3 regions of the Enterobacter sp. MG-EB028 genome follow, and region 3 is predicted to be linked to each of the others. Evidence: predicted binding sites of a transcription regulator. Region 3 holds the regulator's gene; each other region holds the start of a gene.
What was found. Region 3 encodes PurR, which represses purine synthesis genes. Its sites were predicted from a motif close to CANGCAAACGTTTGCNTG; they were not measured.
Positions count from the first base shown of each region.

Region 1: gltS (sodium/glutamate symporter) is a predicted target of PurR. The motif match lies at 4,158-4,175, and genes of this name have one in related genera.
Region 2: raiA (ribosome-associated translation inhibitor RaiA) is a predicted target of PurR. The motif match lies at 2,625-2,642, and genes of this name have one in related genera.

Region 1 is NZ_CP195079.1:103,395-109,490, forward strand. Features, by position in the region: gene yicI (alpha-xylosidase) at 1-832, shown strand, start outside; gene ACR42C_RS00415 (AsmA family protein) at 892-2,595, opposite strand; gene xanP (xanthine/proton symporter XanP) at 2,715-4,106, opposite strand; gene gltS (sodium/glutamate symporter) at 4,332-5,534, shown strand; gene recG (ATP-dependent DNA helicase RecG) at 5,537-6,096, opposite strand, start outside.
Region 2 is NZ_CP195079.1:3,637,409-3,643,504, reverse strand. Features, by position in the region: gene ACR42C_RS17180 (SMP-30/gluconolactonase/LRE family protein) at 1-769, shown strand, start outside; gene pheA (bifunctional chorismate mutase/prephenate dehydratase) at 766-1,926, opposite strand; Phe leader region at 1,957-2,082, opposite strand; gene pheL (pheA operon leader peptide PheL) at 2,034-2,081, opposite strand; gene raiA (ribosome-associated translation inhibitor RaiA) at 2,186-2,527, opposite strand; gene bamD (outer membrane protein assembly factor BamD) at 2,796-3,533, opposite strand; gene rluD (23S rRNA pseudouridine(1911/1915/1917) synthase RluD) at 3,665-4,645, shown strand; gene yfiH (purine nucleoside phosphorylase YfiH) at 4,642-5,373, shown strand; gene clpB (ATP-dependent chaperone ClpB) at 5,503-6,096, shown strand, end outside.
Region 3 is NZ_CP195079.1:2,091,121-2,097,216, reverse strand. Features, by position in the region: gene ACR42C_RS09990 (NlpC/P60 family protein) at 236-1,009, shown strand; gene sodB (superoxide dismutase [Fe]) at 1,132-1,713, shown strand; gene ACR42C_RS09980 (MFS transporter) at 1,751-2,917, opposite strand; gene cydH (cytochrome bd-I oxidase subunit CydH) at 3,081-3,170, opposite strand; gene purR (HTH-type transcriptional repressor PurR) at 3,468-4,493, shown strand; gene punR (DNA-binding transcriptional activator PunR) at 4,496-5,422, opposite strand; gene punC (purine nucleoside transporter PunC) at 5,537-6,096, shown strand, end outside.

The DNA of each region.
Region 1 (6,096 bases), 2.0 Mb from region 3:
CGGGCTGTCGATTGGCCTGTCCGGCTTCGGGTTCTGGAGCCACGATATCGGCGGGTTCGAAAACACCGCCCCGGCGCACGTCTACAAGCGCTGGTGCGCGTTCGGGCTGTTCTCCAGCCACAGCCGCCTGCATGGCAGCAAATCCTACCGCGTGCCGTGGGCGTACGATGACGAGTCCTGCGACGTGGTGCGTCACTTCACCCAGATCAAATGTCAGCTGATGCCGTATCTGTATCGCCAGGCGGCGCTGGCGCGTGAGTTCGGCACGCCGATGCTGCGGGCGATGATGCTGGAGTTCCCGGACGATCCGGCGTGCGATTACCTTGACCGTCAGTACATGCTGGGGGATTCAGTGATGGTCGCGCCGGTGTTCTCTGAGGCGGGCGACGTACAGTTCTACCTGCCGGAAGGCCGCTGGACGCACCTGTGGCACAACGACGAACTTCAGGGCAGCCGCTGGCATAAGCAGCAGCACGATTTTATGAGCCTGCCGGTCTACGTGCGCGACAATACCCTGCTGGCGCTGGGTAACAACAACCAGAAGCCGGACTACGCGTGGAATGAGGGAACGGCCTTCCAGCTGTTTAACCTGGACGATGGCGCAACAGCGGTAAGCGAGGTGCCTGCGGCGGACGGTTCAGTGGCGTTTACGCTGAAGGCGTCACGTCGGGGAGACATTGTGACCTTTACCGGCGCGGGAGACGCGCAAAACTGGTCGGTGTGCTTGCGCAACGTGCAGAAGGTGAGCGGCGTGAAGGGCGGTTCACATGCGGGCAGCGAGTGGGGCGTGGTGGTGAAAGCGGAGGGGGAAGTGGTGGTGGTTCACCTTTAATTCCCCTCACCCTAACCCTCTCCCCAAAGGGGCGAGGGAAGGTTTGCTCCCTCTCCCTTTCAGGGAGAGGGCTGGGGTGAGTGTGGTGTCGACACCACACCGCCCGTCATCGTCTGCTGCACCTGCTGTTTATCCATATTCACCGCGTTCAGCTTGCCGTTCACCGTTGGCTTCAGCGGGGCATTCGCCTGCACGCTGCCGCTGGCGGTCATCTGAATATTGCCGTCACCCGTAATCGGCAGCGCAGGCCAGCCCCACTGCTGCAGCACGTTGAGCGGCACGCCGCGCCCGTTCAGGCTCACCGTGGTCTGCCGCTGTGGCAGCTGTGAAACCGTCGCCGTGGCTTCCAGAATGCCTTTCTCGGTAAACGCGCTCAGGTCGGTAATGTTCACCGTGGCGGCGTTGGCATTCAGCGCCAGCGACGGACGGCGTACGTCGACGCGGTTAAAGGTCGCCGCCGCGCCGTTCAATGTTGCGCTGCCGCCCCAGACGCCCCACTGGCGATCTTTCACCAGCTGCAGGTTTGCGCCATAGCCGTCCAGAGAGGTGATCTGCCACGGGAAGGCGGGATCGATGTCGATCACCAGGTTGCGGCTCAGGCCGAATTTTTGCAGCGTGACGCTGTTCAGCCATTCCGGCAGCGGCTCCATCCACAGCGTTTTCCAGTTCTGCGGCAGGGTGTACTCCAGCCCGGCGATGGCGACATCGTCCAGCACCAGCGCTTTGCCGTCGCGCAGCCAGTTACCGGACGTGCGCACCATGCCGCCTTCCCAGCGGGAGGTGAACTGGCGCAGCGCCATGCCCTGCGGGGAAAACTCCGCATTCAGGATCGGGTCGAAAAGGTGCAGCGAGCCGTAGATAAACTCGCTGGCATTCATGGACAGGCGGCCTTCCTGGCTCTGCCAGTCGCCTTTGCTGAGAGTCAGGTTGCGCAGGCTTAAGTCGAGATCGGTCACCGCCCAGTCCGGACCCTGAAGCCTGGCGTCGGTCACGTCCAGACGGCCAATCTGTAAAGAGGGAATGGTGGCCAGCGGTGCGAAGAACGCGGTCAGCGTTTTGTCGCTCTGCAGGCGGATCTCGTTCAGGCGCATCGTGTCGATAATCCAGCTCCCGTCGGTGTTGCGCAGGGCGGAGCCGGTGAGCGAACCACGGGCCATGTCGGCACCAATCGTTTTCAGCACCACCTCCTTGCCGTTCAGCTGCCCCTCGATCAGCACGTTGGTGGCCGGTACGCCGTTCAGGGTCAGCGAGCCCGCGCTCATCTGGATCTGCGCGTTATTCCCCAGCACGTTGCCGGCTTCCGGCTGCCATGGGCTGACGCCGCCCGTGACCTTTTGCGCGCTCAGGTCCCATTCGGTATTCGGGCTGTTAAAGGCCATGTTATTCAGCTGCAGACGATCGGCCTGGAAGGGCAGCGGTGCTGTTTGAGGCGAGAGATTCAGCGTACCGTCGAACAGGGTGATGGTGCCCATGTGCAGCGGATCGGTGATCTGGCGGCTGCTCAGGCCAATATCGACTTTTTTGGCAACTAATGTGGCAGGTTTACCATCCCGCCCAAAGGTGACGTTTTCCAGAATGATGTGGGAAGGCGACGAAAAGCGGTGATTCATTTTATCGAAACTGAGTTCGTAGTCGGTATTCACCGTAATCCAGCTGCTGACCTGAGCCGCGCCCCAGCGGGTCTGGAGCAAAATATAGAACGCCAGCAGCACAATAAGCAGGGCTATCAGAAGATAGACGAGTAGCTTTCCAATAAATTTCATGGTCTTCCATCCCGCAAAACGAACATAAAGGAGTTATGCACGATTTATACGCAATGCTCAAGGCGGGAATGGTGTAATTAGATGTCACGGCAGGCATTGACTGCCTGCCGTGAGGGAGATCAGTTCTTCTCAGGCGGGAAAACGAGGTTCAGCACGATAGCGGTGATACCACCCGCGGCAATGCCGGAAGAGAGCAGGTTTTTCACCCAGTCCGGGGCAAACTGCAGGATCAGCGGCTGCTGGGAAACACCCAGGCCAACGGCCAGCGACAGCGCGATAATCATGATCGCGCGGCGGTTCAGCGGCTCGCGGGAGACGATACGCACGCCGGAAGCCGCGATAGTCCCGAACATCACCAGCGTTGCGCCGCCGAGCACCGGCTCAGGAATGTGCTGCACAAAGCCGCTCACCGCCGGGAACAGGCCGAGGACGATTAGCATGAGCGCCACCACAAAACCAACGTAGCGGCTGGCCACGCCGGTCAGCTGGATCACGCCGTTGTTCTGGCCGAAGCAGGAGTTCGGGAAGGTGTTGAATACCGCAGAGACAAACGAGTTCAGGCCGTTCGCCAGCACGCCGCCTTTCAGACGCTTCATGTACAGCGGGCCGGACACCGGCTGCTCGGAGACGTCGGAGGTGGCGGTGATATCGCCGATGGTCTCCAGAGAGGTGATCATAAAGACCAGCATCAGCGGCAGGAGCAGGCCCCAGTCAATGCCCAGTCCGTAGTACAGCGGCGTGGGGACAGTGATCAACGCGCTGTTGGTTGGCGCGGTGTTTTCCGGCAGCATGCCCAGCGCCCACGCCAGCAGATAACCCGCCGCCATGGCGATCACCAGCGACGCGACGCGCAGGTAAGGGTTACGCTGACGGTTAAGCAGAATAATGATCGCCAGCACGACACCCGCCAGCAGCAGGTTTTTCGGCGCGCCGAAGGTGTGATCGCTCATTGCGGCATAGCCGCCGCCGATGGAGGTGAGGCCCACCTGGATCAGCGACAGGCCGATAATCATCACCACCACGCCGGAGACCAGCGGGGTAATGACGCGGCGAGCCAGATGCAGCACGCGGGAGATGACCATCTCCGTGCAGCTGGCCAGCATCAGGGTGCCGAACAGCGCCGCCATCATGGTTGGGACATCCGCACCGCCGGTTTTCAGCGCCGTACCGCCCATGATCAACGGTGCCACGAAGTTAAAGCTGGTGCCCTGAATCGACAATAATCCAGAGCCCACCGGACCCCACGCTTTAATTTGAATAATGGAGGCCACGCCGGAAGCGAACAGAGACATACTGATGATGTGCTGCGTATCCTGCGCCGGTAAGCCAAGTGCCTGGCAGATCAGCAGCGCCGGAGTGATCACGGCAACAAACATCGCCAGAAGATGCTGGCAGGCGGCGAAAAGCGTCTGCGGAAGCGGCGGGCGGTCTTCAAGGCGGTAAATCAGTTCGCTATTATGCTTCTGCGCAATCGGTTGCGCATCAGGCGACTCTATGGTGTTAACGGACATCGGCGGCAATCCCACGGTGGAAAAGCGGGCATTTTATCTGACCACCTGGTAAAAGCAAACGATTGCCAGCAAAAAAAGGGAAGAAAATCTGCCGCTGTGAGCAGGTTTTCTACAACGCATCGGGAAAAAAAATTACACTTTTTGCGCCGGGGGCTCATGAAGAGCGCAAACCGGCCCAGGATAACGCCGCGTGTGTATGGAACACGCGCAAAACAGGAGCCTTTTATGATTCATCTCGATACGTTGTCGACCCTTGTTGCCGCAACGCTGGTCTTACTGCTTGGCCGTAAGCTGGTACATAGCGTTTCCTTTCTGAAAAAGTACACTATCCCTGAACCCGTCGCCGGCGGTCTGCTGGTGGCGCTGGCCCTGCTGATACTGAAAAAAAGCATGGGCTGGGAAATTGATTTTGATATGTCCCTGAAAGACCCGCTGATGCTGGCCTTCTTTGCCACTATCGGCCTGAACGCCAACCTGGCGAGCCTGCGCTCGGGCGGTAAGGTGCTCGGCGTATTCCTGATTGTGGTGGTGGGGCTGCTGCTGATGCAAAACGCCATTGGCATCGGTATGGCGACGCTGCTGGGGCTGGATCCGCTGATGGGTCTGCTGGCGGGGTCGATTACCCTTTCGGGCGGCCACGGCACCGGCGCCGCGTGGAGCAAGCTGTTCATCGAACGCTACGGGTTTGAAAACGCAACGGAAGTGGCGATGGCCTGCGCGACCTTTGGCCTGGTGCTGGGTGGCCTGATTGGTGGCCCGGTGGCGCGTTATCTGGTGAAGCACTCCACCACGCCGAACGGCAGACCTGACGATGAAATGGTGCCGACCGCGTTCGAAAAGCCGGACGTTGGACGCAGCATCACCTCACTGGTGATGATTGAAACTATCGCGATGATTGCCATCTGCCTGACCGTGGGCAAAGTGGTTGCGCAATGGCTGGCGGGTACCGCGTTTGAGCTGCCGACCTTTGTCTGCGTGCTGTTTATCGGGGTGATCCTGAGCAACGGTCTGGCGCTGATGGGCTTCTACCGCGTGTTTGAACGGGCGGTATCGGTGCTCGGCAACGTCTGCCTGTCGCTGTTCCTGGCGATGGCGCTGATGAGCCTCAAGCTGTGGGAACTGGCCTCGCTGGCGCTGCCGATGGTGGCGATTCTGGCGGTGCAGGCGCTGTTTATGGCGCTGTACGCCATGTTCGTGACCTGGCGCATGATGGGCAAAAACTACGATGCGGCGGTGCTGGCGGCGGGTCACTGCGGGTTTGGTCTGGGGGCAACCCCAACGGCTATCGCCAACATGCAGGCGATCACCGAACGGTTCGGGCCATCGCATATGGCGTTTCTGGTGGTCCCGATGGTTGGCGCATTCTTCATTGATATCGTTAACGCGCTGGTGATCAAGCTGTACCTGATGCTGCCGATGTTTGCCTGAGATCAGGCGTTGGAATAGCGTTCGGTTTCCGGCATCCAGCGTTCAATTAACGCTGCCGCCTGTTCGGGGTAGCGTTCATGAATATGTCGCGCAAGGCGCTGAACTTCGGGGATCATGGCCTGATCGCGCAGTAAATCCGCTACTTTGAATTCTGCGTTACCCGTCTGGCGCGTGCCCAACAGTTCACCCGGGCCGCGGATCTCCAGGTCTTTTTGCGCAATCACAAAACCGTCGTTGCTGTCGCGCAGCACCTGCAACCGCATCTGGGCTGTTTTTGAGAGCGGGGCTTTGTAGAGCAGTACGCAGTGGGACGCTACCGCGCCACGGCCAACGCGCCCGCGCAGCTGGTGGAGCTGAGCAAGGCCCAGACGCTCCGGGTTTTCGATGATCATCAGGCTGGAGTTGGGTACGTCAACGCCCACTTCAATGACCGTCGTCGCAACCAGCAAATGCAGATCTCCCTGTTTGAAGGACTGCATCACCGCCTGCTTCTCGGCAGGCTTCATGCGGCCGTGAACCAGGCCAACGTTCAGCTCGGGTAGTGCCAGCTTGAGTTCTTCCC
Region 2 (6,096 bases), 1.5 Mb from region 3:
GGAGATCCACCGCTACCACCTGTCAACGGCGGAACATACCGTGCTCTCCTTCCATGAAGAGGTGGGCTGCTTTGCCCTGCGCGAGCGCGGCGGCTTTATTGTCGCCATGCGCAACGGCATATGGCTTGCCGATAAGCATGGGCTCCTGCAGCGTAAGGTGTGCGATAACCCCTCAAACCCGCAGCTCGCACGTTTTAATGATGGGGGGACCGACCATCAGGGACGCTTCTATGCGGGCACGTTCTGGGGGCCGGGAGATTACAACGGTGCCCTGCTGATGCGCATCGACAACGACCTGGCGCCGAAGGTGATCCAGTGCGATATTCACGGGCACAACGGCTTAGCGTTTAGCCCGGATAAGCGGTGGATGTTTACCTCCGACACGCCAAACGGCGTAATTTACCGTACGCCGCTTGATGAGCATGGTGACCCTGGCAGGCGCGAGGTGTTTCGTCAGTTTAAAGCGGGAGAAGGGATACCCGACGGCGCGGCGATGGATGTGGAAGGCTGCTACTGGAGTGCGCTGTTTGACGGCTGGCGTATTGCGCGTTTTTCTCCGCAAGGGGAGCAACTGGAAGAATACCGCATGCCGGTGCGTTGCCCGACGATGGTCTGCTTTGGCGGCGACGACATGAAAACGCTGTTCATTACCACCACGCGGGAAAATATGGATGCGGAGGAGGTGGAGAAGTATCCGCTCTCCGGCGGCATCTTCACCCTGCCTGTCAGCGTAGCAGGGATGAAGAAAAGCCGGTTTATCGAACGTTAAGCCGGGTCAACCGGGACGACGTTTTCGCTCGGATAGCAGCCCAGCACTTTCATGGAGCGCGTGATTTCGCCCAGTTCGCGCAGGGCTTTCTGCATGGAAGCTGACTCCAGGTTGGCCTGGATATCGAGGTAGAACATCTCTTCCCACGGGTTACCGTGGATTGGGCGTGATTCCAGTTTGGTCATGATCAGGTTGTGGTTGCGCAGCACCAGCAGGGCTTCAACCAGCGCGCCGGCCTGCTGGCCGGTTGCCATCAGCAGCGTGGTTTTCGCCGGCACCTGGTCTGACACGTTGATAGCCTTGCGGGCCAGCACCACGAAACGGGTGATGTTTTGCGTCTGGTTTGCCAGGTTGCGTTCCAGCACTTGCAGTCCATACAGCGCGCCGCCCGCTTCGCTGCCGAGCGCTGCAACGGTTGGGGAGTTGGCCTGCGCCACTTTTTCCATCGCCGCCGAGGTGCTTTCGGTGTACTCAATTTTCCAGTTCGGATAGCGGTTCAGGAACTGGCTGCACTGCTGGAACGGCTGCGGATGGCTGTACACGGTTTCGATCGTGCTCAGGTCGGTTGAGCCGGAGACCAGCACGCAGTGATCGATAGGGATCGTCAGCTCGCCGACAAGTGACAGGCTGGTGTGCTGCAGTAAATCATAGACGTCGTTAATGGCACCGGAGCTGGTGTTTTCAATCGGCACGACGGCGTAATCGGCCTGGCCGGTCTCGACCTGGTTAAAAATGTCGGCAAACTTCGCACAGCCGCTCTCAATAAATTCTTCGAAGTGGCGCGCGGCATATTGACGTGCGGCCAGGTGAGAGTAGGAGCCTTTAGGCCCGAGGAAGGCGATGCGTGCCGAGTGCGGGTTGGTTTTGTTCAGATGCTGCTGGAGTAACGCTTGCTGGGTGAGAACGGAGTCTTCGATGATGAGCTGGAACAACCGGGTGATGTAATGGGCATCGAGGTGATGCGCTCTGCCTAGCTGGATCAGACGCTCCAGCAGGTCGCGCTCGCGGTCGATATCACGCACCGGGCGATGGGAGTCCAGTTTGGCTTTGCCTACTTCAATGGCGAGCGCGCGGCGTTCGGCCAGCAGCGCCAGCAATTTTTCATCCAGCGCGCTGATTTTTACTCGCAGATCCAGTAACGGGTTTTCCGGTGTCATAGTGTTGCCTGTCTCATTTTATCGTTATCAATAAAAAAGGCCCCCCGGTATGGGAGGCCTTATTGTTCGTCTTCGCATTCTTTATCACACGACGAAACGCCTCCCGTTCAGGGGAAGGTAAAAAAGAATGCGAAGAAGAACGGCGTAAGTTTCATAAAGTCATCCTGTGATTGATACCGTTAAAGTACCCGTACTGTTTTCACCCTGTCAATAAAAAACGCGCCCGAAGGCGCGTTGGCGGTACACTCAATTTAAAGGATTACTCTTCTTCAACTTCTTCCGCGAAGCTGGCGTCTTTCACCGATGTCGCGGCGCGACGGGCTTCACCTTTGTGTTGCACTTTATTGAGCTGCCGTTCCAGCTTGTTGATCAAATCGTTAATAGCGGTGTACATATCCTCGTGTTTTGCGCTGGCGACCAGATGGCCGTTTGGAGTATTGATAGTTGCGTCAGCGATGAAACCCTGGGGCTCCTTGGACAGGATGATATGTGGATTAATCAAATGAGTTTGCCATTTATCCAGTTTGGCGAGACGGTCTGCGACGTGCTGGCGAATTGCCGGAGTAATTTCCATTTGTTTACTGGTAATGTTCATTGTCATAAATTTTACCTCTTGTCTTTCCGTCTTGGTGATTCCAGCATACCCGACCTAATGTCAAAATGTGTGATTTAGATCACGTTATTTTGTCGGTTTTTGTCAGGGAATCTTTTTTGTGAGGCAGGGCAGGAAGAGGTGAGATTTACCTTGTGGAAGGTACGAATTGCGGTCATAGTTGACGGGATGTGTTGAGGCTAAAGCGCTTCAGCGGATGTCTGAAATGAATAAAGAAACGGCAGCCTTCTGGCTGCCGTTTTGCATTGAAGCGATATCAGGTGTTGCTGCTGTTCGCAGCGATGATTTTCGCCACTTTTTCAGCCTGAGCGGTCATCTGCATCTGACGGTAAGCATTTTCCATCAGCTTCAGGCCGTCACGCGTTGCCTGAGTATCCGGATAATCACGCAGCATACCTTCTACGCGGTTAACCACAGCAACCCATGCGCCACGGCGGGTATAGTATTCCGCAACGGAGTATTCATACTTTGCCAGACGATCTTTCAGGAACACCAGACGTTTGGTTGCGTCGGTGACGTACTGACTGTTCGGATAGCCGCGCACCAGCTTGGAGAAGTCATTGAAGGCATCGCGCGCATGCTGCGGGTCACGGTCGGAACGATCCACGCCGAAGAAGCCCTGCAGCGCACTATCATCCAGCGCCATGTTGGTCAGACCGCGCATGTACATAACGTAATCGATGTTAGGATGAGTCGGGTTCAGACGCATGAAACGATCGATAGTTGCCTGAGCCAGCGGCAGATCGGCATTTTTGTAGTAGGCGTAGATGAGATCTAACTGTACCTGCTGCGAATACGGACCAAACGGATAGCGATTATCCAACGCTTCCAGTTGCGTTATCGCCTGTTTCCAGTTACCGTCCTGCAACTTTTGTTGTGCAGTCGCATAGATTTCATTCGGCGGATTGTCAGGGACCTGTTCATTCGAACCGGAGCAGCCCACCAAAGCCAGGCTCAACGTGGCCGCTGCCACCAGATATTTCATGCGCGTCATGACGTTTTGACTTTCCTCAAATGTTTGTCCGGGAGAAACTCTGTTCCTGCTCCCGATTAAGACCAGCTACAATAGCACACTATATTAAACGGCAAAGCCGTAAAACCCAACGTTAAACAAAGAAGCAGTTTATGGCACAACGAGTAGAACTCACCGCAACAGTCTCCGAAAATCAGCTCGGTCAACGCTTAGATCAGGCTTTGGCCGAATTGTTCCCTGATTATTCGCGTTCACGCATAAAAGAATGGATCCTTGACCAGCGTGTGCTGGTAAACGGCAAGATCTGGGACAAACCAAAAGAGAAAGTGTTTGGTGGGGAAGCTGTTGCCATCAATGCTGAAATCGAAGAGGAAATCCGCTTCGAGCCGCAGGATATCCCGCTGGACATCGTCTATGAAGATGATGACATTCTGGTGATCAACAAGCCGCGCGACCTGGTTGTACATCCGGGCGCGGGTAATCCTGACGGTACGGTGCTTAATGCACTTCTCCATTATTATCCGCCGATCGCGGATGTTCCACGTGCAGGCATCGTTCACCGCCTGGATAAAGACACCACCGGTCTGATGGTAGTGGCGAAGACTGTTCCTGCTCAAACTCGTCTGGTGGAATCACTGCAGCTGCGTGAAATCACCCGCGAATATGAAGCGGTGGCGATTGGGCACATGACTGCTGGCGGCACGGTAGAAGAGCCGATCAGCCGTCACCCGACGAAACGTACCCATATGTCGGTGCATCCGATGGGTAAACCTGCGGTGACGCACTATCGCATTATGGAGCACTTCCGTATTCATACCCGCCTGCGTCTGCGCCTGGAAACCGGGCGTACTCACCAGATCCGCGTTCACATGGCGCACATTACCCATCCGCTGGTGGGGGATCAGGTGTACGGTGGGCGTCCGCGTCCGCCAAAAGGCGCATCGGATGAGTTCATCAGCGTATTGCGTAAATTCGACCGTCAGGCGCTGCACGCGACCATGCTGCGTCTTTATCATCCGATTACAGGAATCCAGATGGAGTGGCATGCGCCTATCCCGCAGGATATGGTGGAACTTATTGACGCCATGCGTGCCGATTTCGAAGAACATAAGGATCAAGTGGATTGGCTATGACCAAACTGATTGTCCCGGAGTGGCCGCTGCCTGCAGGCGTGGCCGCCTGTAGTTCGACCCGTATTGGCGGCGTGAGCCAGGGCGCGTGGGAGTCTTTAAACCTCGGCGCGCACTGCGGCGACAGCCTGGAGCACGTTGAAGAGAACCGCACGCGTCTCTTTGCTGCGGGAAATCTGCCGTCGAAACCGGTCTGGCTGGAGCAGGTTCACGGTAAAGCGGTACTGAAGCTGACGGGAGAACCATACGCTTCTAAACGCGCCGATGCCTCTTACAGTAATACTCCGGGCACGGTTTGTGCCGTCATGACAGCCGATTGTCTGCCGGTTCTGTTCTGTAATCGCGCAGGCTCTGAAGTGGCTGCCGCGCATGCGGGCTGGCGTGGCCTGTGCGAGGGCGTTCTGGAAGAGACTGTCTCCTGCTTTAATGATGATCCCGCCAATATCATGGCGTGGCTTGGTCCGGCGATTGGGCCTCGTGCTTTTGAAGTGGGGCCAGAGGTTCGCGAAGCCTTTATAGATAAAGATCCGCAAGCCATTGAGGCCTTCCTGCCTGCCGGGGAAAAATATCTGGCGGATATTTATCAGCTTGCCCGCCAGCGCCTGAATAATATTGGCGTAATGCAGATCTTCGGTGGCGATCGCTGTACGTTCACCGAAAAGGGTGATTTTTTCTCCTATCGCCGCGACAAGACGACGGGTCGTATGGCAAGTTTCATTTGGCTGATATAACCTAAAGAATCAAGACGATCCGGCACGTGCCGTTTTCTTTTCACATAATTCAGGTCATTAACCTTGAATAATTGAGGGATGACCTCATTTAATCTCCAGTAGCAAATTTGACCTGTTATGGGAGGAGTTATGCGTCTGGATCGTCTTACTAATAAATTCCAGCTTGCTCTCGCCGATGCCCAGTCCCTTGCACTGGGGCACGACAACCAGTTTATCGAACCTCTTCATTTAATGAGCGCCTTGCTAAATCAGGAAGGGGGATCGGTACGTCCTTTATTAACGTCTGCTGGCATTAATGCTGGCCAGTTACGCACCGCTATCGATCAGGCGCTGAGCCGTTTACCGCAGGTAGAAGGTACCGGCGGTGACGTGCAGCCGTCTCAGGATCTGGTGCGAGTGCTGAACCTTTGCGACAAGCTGGCGCAAAAACGTGGGGACAACTTTATTTCGTCGGAACTGTTTGTTCTGGCGGCGCTTGAATCACGCGGTACCTTGACCGACCTGCTGAAATCTGCCGGTGCAACCACCACCAATGTGACTCAGGCGATTGAGAAAATGCGCGGAGGTGAAAGCGTGAACGATCAGGGAGCCGAAGACCAACGTCAGGCTTTGAAGAAATTTACGGTCGATCTGACCGAACGCGCTGAGCAGGGCAAACTTGACCCGGTGATCGGCCGTGACGAAGAGATCCGCCGTACGATTCAGGTACTGCAGCGTCGTACC
Region 3 (6,096 bases):
GACTCTACAAAAGTTGCATTGCAAATGGTGTTTACCCCTGCGACCGTCAGGGTTTTGCTCAGGGAGTGAACAATTGTGCGGCAGAACGATGATTTTTTTTGCACTTGCTAACGAAACAGGTTTTTAGATTGAAAAATGCTATTAACTTCTCGGGTTTTTATGGATTAGAATCGACGGGCTTTGTAAATCACACGCGGGTATTATTGATGACCTGCATATATCAGGGGACTGCCCAGTGGCGCGGATAACTAAAATCTCGATCACGCTCTGTGCTTTACTGTTTACTTCACTCACTTTCACGCCAGCGGCAAACGCCTCTCAGCAGGCGCGGCAATCTGCTGTACAAAAAAGCCATCTGGTAAAAGCCACAGAACGTAAGAAAAAAACCACCACAAAGAACGTCAAGAAAAAAACCACCGCTCAGACTAAACAGACCGCTTCCAGCAAGACGAAAACAAAATCTTCCCGCACTACCCGCACCGCCAAAAATAAAGCTTCGCTGACCGCCGCTAACCTCGTTACAGAAAAATGCATTACCCGTAAAGGGCATAAAGCAAAATGCACGAAGGTGACGAAACTGGCGGATGTGCATAAAGTGCGTGTGCAAAAAGCGCAAAAAACCGCGATGAATAAGCTGATGGGACAGATTGGCAAACCTTATCGCTGGGGCGGCAGCTCGCCGCGTACCGGTTTCGACTGCAGCGGCCTCGTCTATTACGCCTATAAAGATCTGGTTAAATTCCGCATTCCGCGTACCGCCAACGAGATGTATCACCTGCGCGATGCGTCACCGGTTAACCGCGCGGAGCTGGAAAACGGCGATTTGGTCTTCTTCCGTACCCAGGGTCGCGGCACGGCTGACCACGTCGGCGTCTACGTCGGCAACGGGAAATTCATCCAGTCACCGCGCAGCGGCCAGGATATTCAGATCACCTCGCTCAGTGAAGACTACTGGATGCGCCACTACGTCGGCGCGCGTCGCGTGATGACGCCAAAAACCATTCGCTAATCCCTGCCCTGCCACATCCGTGGCAGGGTAAGTTCCTCTTTTGCATACCCTTTCAATTTGCTATCCTGTCCCTGTTGTCTGTGTGGTTATTGGCAACGCAAAATACAATAAGGAGAGAAGCAATGTCGTTCGAATTACCTGCACTACCGTATGCAAAAGACGCCCTGGCACCGCACATTTCAGCGGAAACCCTGGAATATCATTACGGCAAACATCACCAGACGTACGTCACCAACCTGAACAACCTGATCAAGGGCACCGATTTCGAAGGCAAAACGCTGGAAGAGATCGTTCGCAGCTCAGAGGGTGGCGTTTTTAACAACGCGGCTCAGGTGTGGAACCACACCTTCTACTGGCACTGCCTGGCACCCAATGCCGGTGGCGAACCTGCCGGTGAGCTGGCGGCCGCGATTAACGCCGCTTTTGGCAGCTTCGCCGAGTTTAAGACGAAGTTTACCGATGCAGCCATCAAGAACTTCGGTTCTGGCTGGACGTGGCTGGTAAAAGAGGCGGATGGCAAACTGGCTATCGTGTCCACGTCTAACGCGGGCACCCCGCTGACCACCAGCGCTACGCCGCTGATGACCGTGGACGTGTGGGAACACGCTTACTACATTGATTACCGCAACGCGCGCCCGAACTACCTGGAACACTTCTGGGCGCTGGTTAACTGGGAATTTGTCGCGAAGAATTTCGCCGCGTAAAAGACACGCAGAAGGGTGCGCCCTTCTGCGTTTTTGCTTATTCCGCCGTGCAAACGGCTTCAGGCTGTTTACGGCCGGACATCATTACCAGCAGCAGGCCGAGCGCGGCAATAATGGCCCCCATCACCGGCACAAAACTGTACCCCAGACCACCTGAAATCACTGCGCCTCCGGCGGCTGCGCCCAGCGCATTGCCGAGATTGAACGCCCCGATATTCACGGAAGACGAGAGGCCCGGCGCCTCATGGGCGACACGCATCACGCGCATCTGCAGCGGCGGCACCACGGCAAAGGTTGCGGCCCCCCAGACGACCATCGCAATCGCCGCTCCGAACTCATTACGCGCCAGCCACGGGATAGCAACCATAATGACAATCAGCAGGGTTAAGAAGCCTTTCAGCGTCCCGCTCACGGAACGGTCAGCAAATTTCCCGCCGAGATAGTTGCCGATCGAGAAGCCGACGCCAATCAGCACCAGCATCGCGGTAACGAAAAGAGGCGGTGCGTGGGTGATATCGTGCAGCACCGGTGAAATATAGGTGTAGAGGGTAAACATCGCCCCTGCCCCCAGCACCGTGGTGAGCAGCGCGGAGAGCACCTGCGGGCGCATCAGCACCGCCAGCTCTTTACGCACTTCCGGACGTTCTCCTGCACTGCCTTTCGGCAGAGAGAAGAACAACGCCACCATTGCGACCACGCCCAGCCCGGCCGTCGCCAGGAAGGACATACGCCAGCCGATCGCTTCCCCCAGCCAGGTTGCCGCCGGCACCCCGCCAATGTTGGCAATCGTCAGCCCCATAAACATGGTCGCTACAGCGCTTGCCTGCTTGTGTTTTGGCACTACGCTTGCGGCCACGACCGAGCCCAGCCCAAAGAACGCGCCGTGGTTCAGGCTGGTCAGAATGCGCGACAGCATCAGGGTAGTGTAGTCCGGCGAAATGGCCGAAAGCACGTTGCCCAGAGTGAAAATCGCCATCAGGAAAATCAGCGCATTGCGGCGCGCCCGGTGAGAAAGCAGAAGCGTCATCAGCGGCGCCCCCACCATCACGCCGATGGCGTAGGCGCTGATTAACATGCCTGCCGCAGGGATCGAGACGTCTACGCCCCGGGCAATAACAGGCAGTAACCCCATCGGGGAGAATTCAGTGGTGCCAATCCCAAAAGCGCCAATCGCCAGGGCCAGCAGGGGAAAATTGATTTTCATGCGTCAACTCCGGATGCCGTGTCATGTGGTGACACAGAACAAAGAAGCGGAAAGCATGACATCAATCACAAAAAATGAGAAGTTAACAAAATGGCAAAAGATTTTTGCCAGAGAAGTAACAATCGCGGCGATGGGGAGGGAGAAGGCTCTCCCTCCGCGTAAATCAGTGCAGTGCAGCCGTCAGACCGGCCGCGACAATCAGAGCCAGCACAACAACGGTGGTGAACAGCGAAAACTTCAGATCGGAACTCATCAATTTTTCTCCTTTTAATCCCCCCACGAAAAGTGAGCTTGCTCATTTTTGCACAGATTCCGTCAAAAATCTTCCTGGATTTATACTGATAACCACTTTACCTCTTCCCCTTTTCATCAAGATAGGCCAAAATTCCACGCTAAATTTATTAGCGTACCGGCCATTGACCCCCTCCTGACGTCCCGTGTCGTTTTCCTGGCGTGCCGCAATCCAAAATTGCGTGATAAGGGTGAGAGAAGGCAAACGTTTACCTTCAAGTTTTTCAGGAGCTTAGGATATGGTCTGGAGTGACATTTAATGGCAACAATTAAAGACGTAGCAAAACGCGCAAACGTTTCCACTACAACCGTATCACATGTAATTAACAAAACCCGCTTCGTGGCGGAAGAGACGCGCAACGCGGTCTGGGCAGCAATCAAAGAGCTGCACTATTCGCCAAGCGCGGTTGCGCGCAGCCTCAAGGTCAATCACACCAAGTCCATTGGATTGCTGGCGACCAGCAGTGAAGCGGCCTATTTTGCCGAGATCATTGAAGCGGTGGAGAAAAACTGCTTCCAGAAAGGCTATACCCTGATTCTCGGCAACGCATGGAACAGCATTGAAAAACAGCGCGCCTACCTGTCGATGATGGCGCAAAAGCGCGTGGATGGCCTGCTGGTAATGTGTTCCGAGTACCCGGAATCCGTGCTGTCGATGCTGGAAGAGTATCGCCATATTCCGATGGTGGTGATGGACTGGGGCGAAGCGCGCGCGGATTTCACCGATTCGGTTATCGATAACGCCTTTGAGGGCGGCTATATGGCCGGCCGTTATCTGATTGAGCGCGGCCATCGCGAGATTGGCGTGATCCCGGGTCCGCTGGAGCGCAACACCGGCGCGGGCCGTCTGGCCGGCTTTATGAAAGCGATGGAAGAAGCGCTGATTACCGTGCCGGAAAACTGGATCGTGCAGGGCGACTTTGAGCCGGAATCAGGCTACCGCGCGATGCAGCAGATCGTCTCCCAGCCGCACCGCCCGACCGCCGTCTTCTGCGGGGGGGACATCATGGCGATGGGCGCCCTCTGTGCGGCCGACGAGCTGGGTCTGCGCGTCCCGCAGGACATCTCCGTGATCGGGTATGACAACGTGCGCAACGCGCGCTTCTTCACGCCAGCGTTGACCACCATTCACCAGCCGAAAGATTCGCTGGGTGAAACCGCCTTCAATATGCTGCTGGACAGGATCGTCAACAAACGTGAAGAGTCGCAGTCCATTGAAGTTCACCCTCGCCTTATCGAACGCCGTTCCGTTGCGGATGGCCCGTTCCGCGACTACCGTCGTTAATCTCATTGCGGAGCCAGCCAGGCTGGCTCCCTCAGCCACTCCCGGTTAAGCGTTTCGCTGTCCCCCAGATAATCCAGAAGCCAGGCCATCGCCGGCGAAACATCATTTTGTTGCCAGGTGAGGCAGCAGGCCGCATCCGGGAACGGATTCTCCAGGGCCAGCTCAACCCACTCACCGGTGTCGATTCGCGGTCGCGCAAAATGAACGGGTACCATCGCGACGCAGAGCCCGGCGCTGAGGCACGTCGCCGACGATTCCCAGTCAGGGGCCACCACCCGCCGCTGGTTGTCCAAAAGCCAGGTGATACGCTTGGGCAGCGAGCGGGAGGTATCCTCCAGCACCAGCGACGGCCAGCCGCGCAGCGTATCATCGCTCAGCGGCCCTTCCATCTTCGCCAGCGGATGATCGCTTGCCACCACGCATTTCCAGCTCAGCATCCCCATATCACGAAAGGCGTAACGCCCCCCGACCGGGATCGCCTGCGTGGCCCCAATGGCCATCTCTGCCCTGCCGTCCGCCAGCGCATCCCAGACGCCGTTGAACACCTCCTGCGAAACCCGCAGTTCGACGTCAGAAAAATGACGGTAGAAATCGACAATCATCTGCCGGGTGCGCTCGGGCTTAACGATGTTATCCACCGCAATGGAAAGGTGTCCCCGCCAGCCGTTCGCGATCTGCTGGCACTGCTCGCGGGTGATCTGCATTTTTTTGATAACAGAACGCCCTTCCTTCAAAAACCACGCCCCAGCAGGCGTTAATTCCACATCACGATGCCGCCGTTCAAACAGCGGTACCGCCAGCCACTCCTCAAGCTGACGTACGGTATAGCTGATAGCCGAAGGGACGCGGTGCAGCTCCTGCGCCGCCCCGCTAAAGCTGCCGTTACGTGCGACAGCATCGACCACTTCAAGAGAATAATCTGACCACATTTTCTGCCTGCAAAAAATTTGAATGCACCCGCCAAATATTAGCGTTTCACAAGCGGCTTTGCACTCCCTACACTCAGCGCCAACGTATACCTGCCTCCTCAGGAGAATAAAACAGTGCAACCCAGGAAAGGTTTTTTAGTCTGGCTCGGCGGCTTAAGCGTGCTGGGCTTTTTGGCCACCGATATGTACCTGCCGGCTTTCGCCGCCATGCAGGAAGATTTGCAAACCCCTGCTGCCGCCATCAGCGCCAGCCTGAGCCTGTTCCTTGCCGGTTTTGCCTTCGCGCAGCTGCTCTGGGGACCGCTTTCGGATCGCTTCGGCCGTAAACCGGTACTGCTGCTGGGTCTGGCCATTTTTGCCGTGGGCTGCCTGGGAATGCTATGGGTGCGCGATGCCACCTGGCTGCTGGTACTGCGGTTTGTTCAGGCGGTCGGCGTCTGTGCCGCTGCCGTGACCTGGCAGGCGCTGGTCACCGACTACTACCCGGCAAACCGCACCAACCGTATTTTCGCCACCATTATGCCGCTGGTAGGGCTTTCACCTGCCCTTGCTCCGCTGCTGGGTAGTTGGATCCTCGCGCACTTTGACTGGCAGGCCATCTTTGCCACGCTGTTTGCCATCACGCTGGTGCTGATGCTGCCGGCATTCGCCCTCAAGCCCGCGCATAAAAAAGA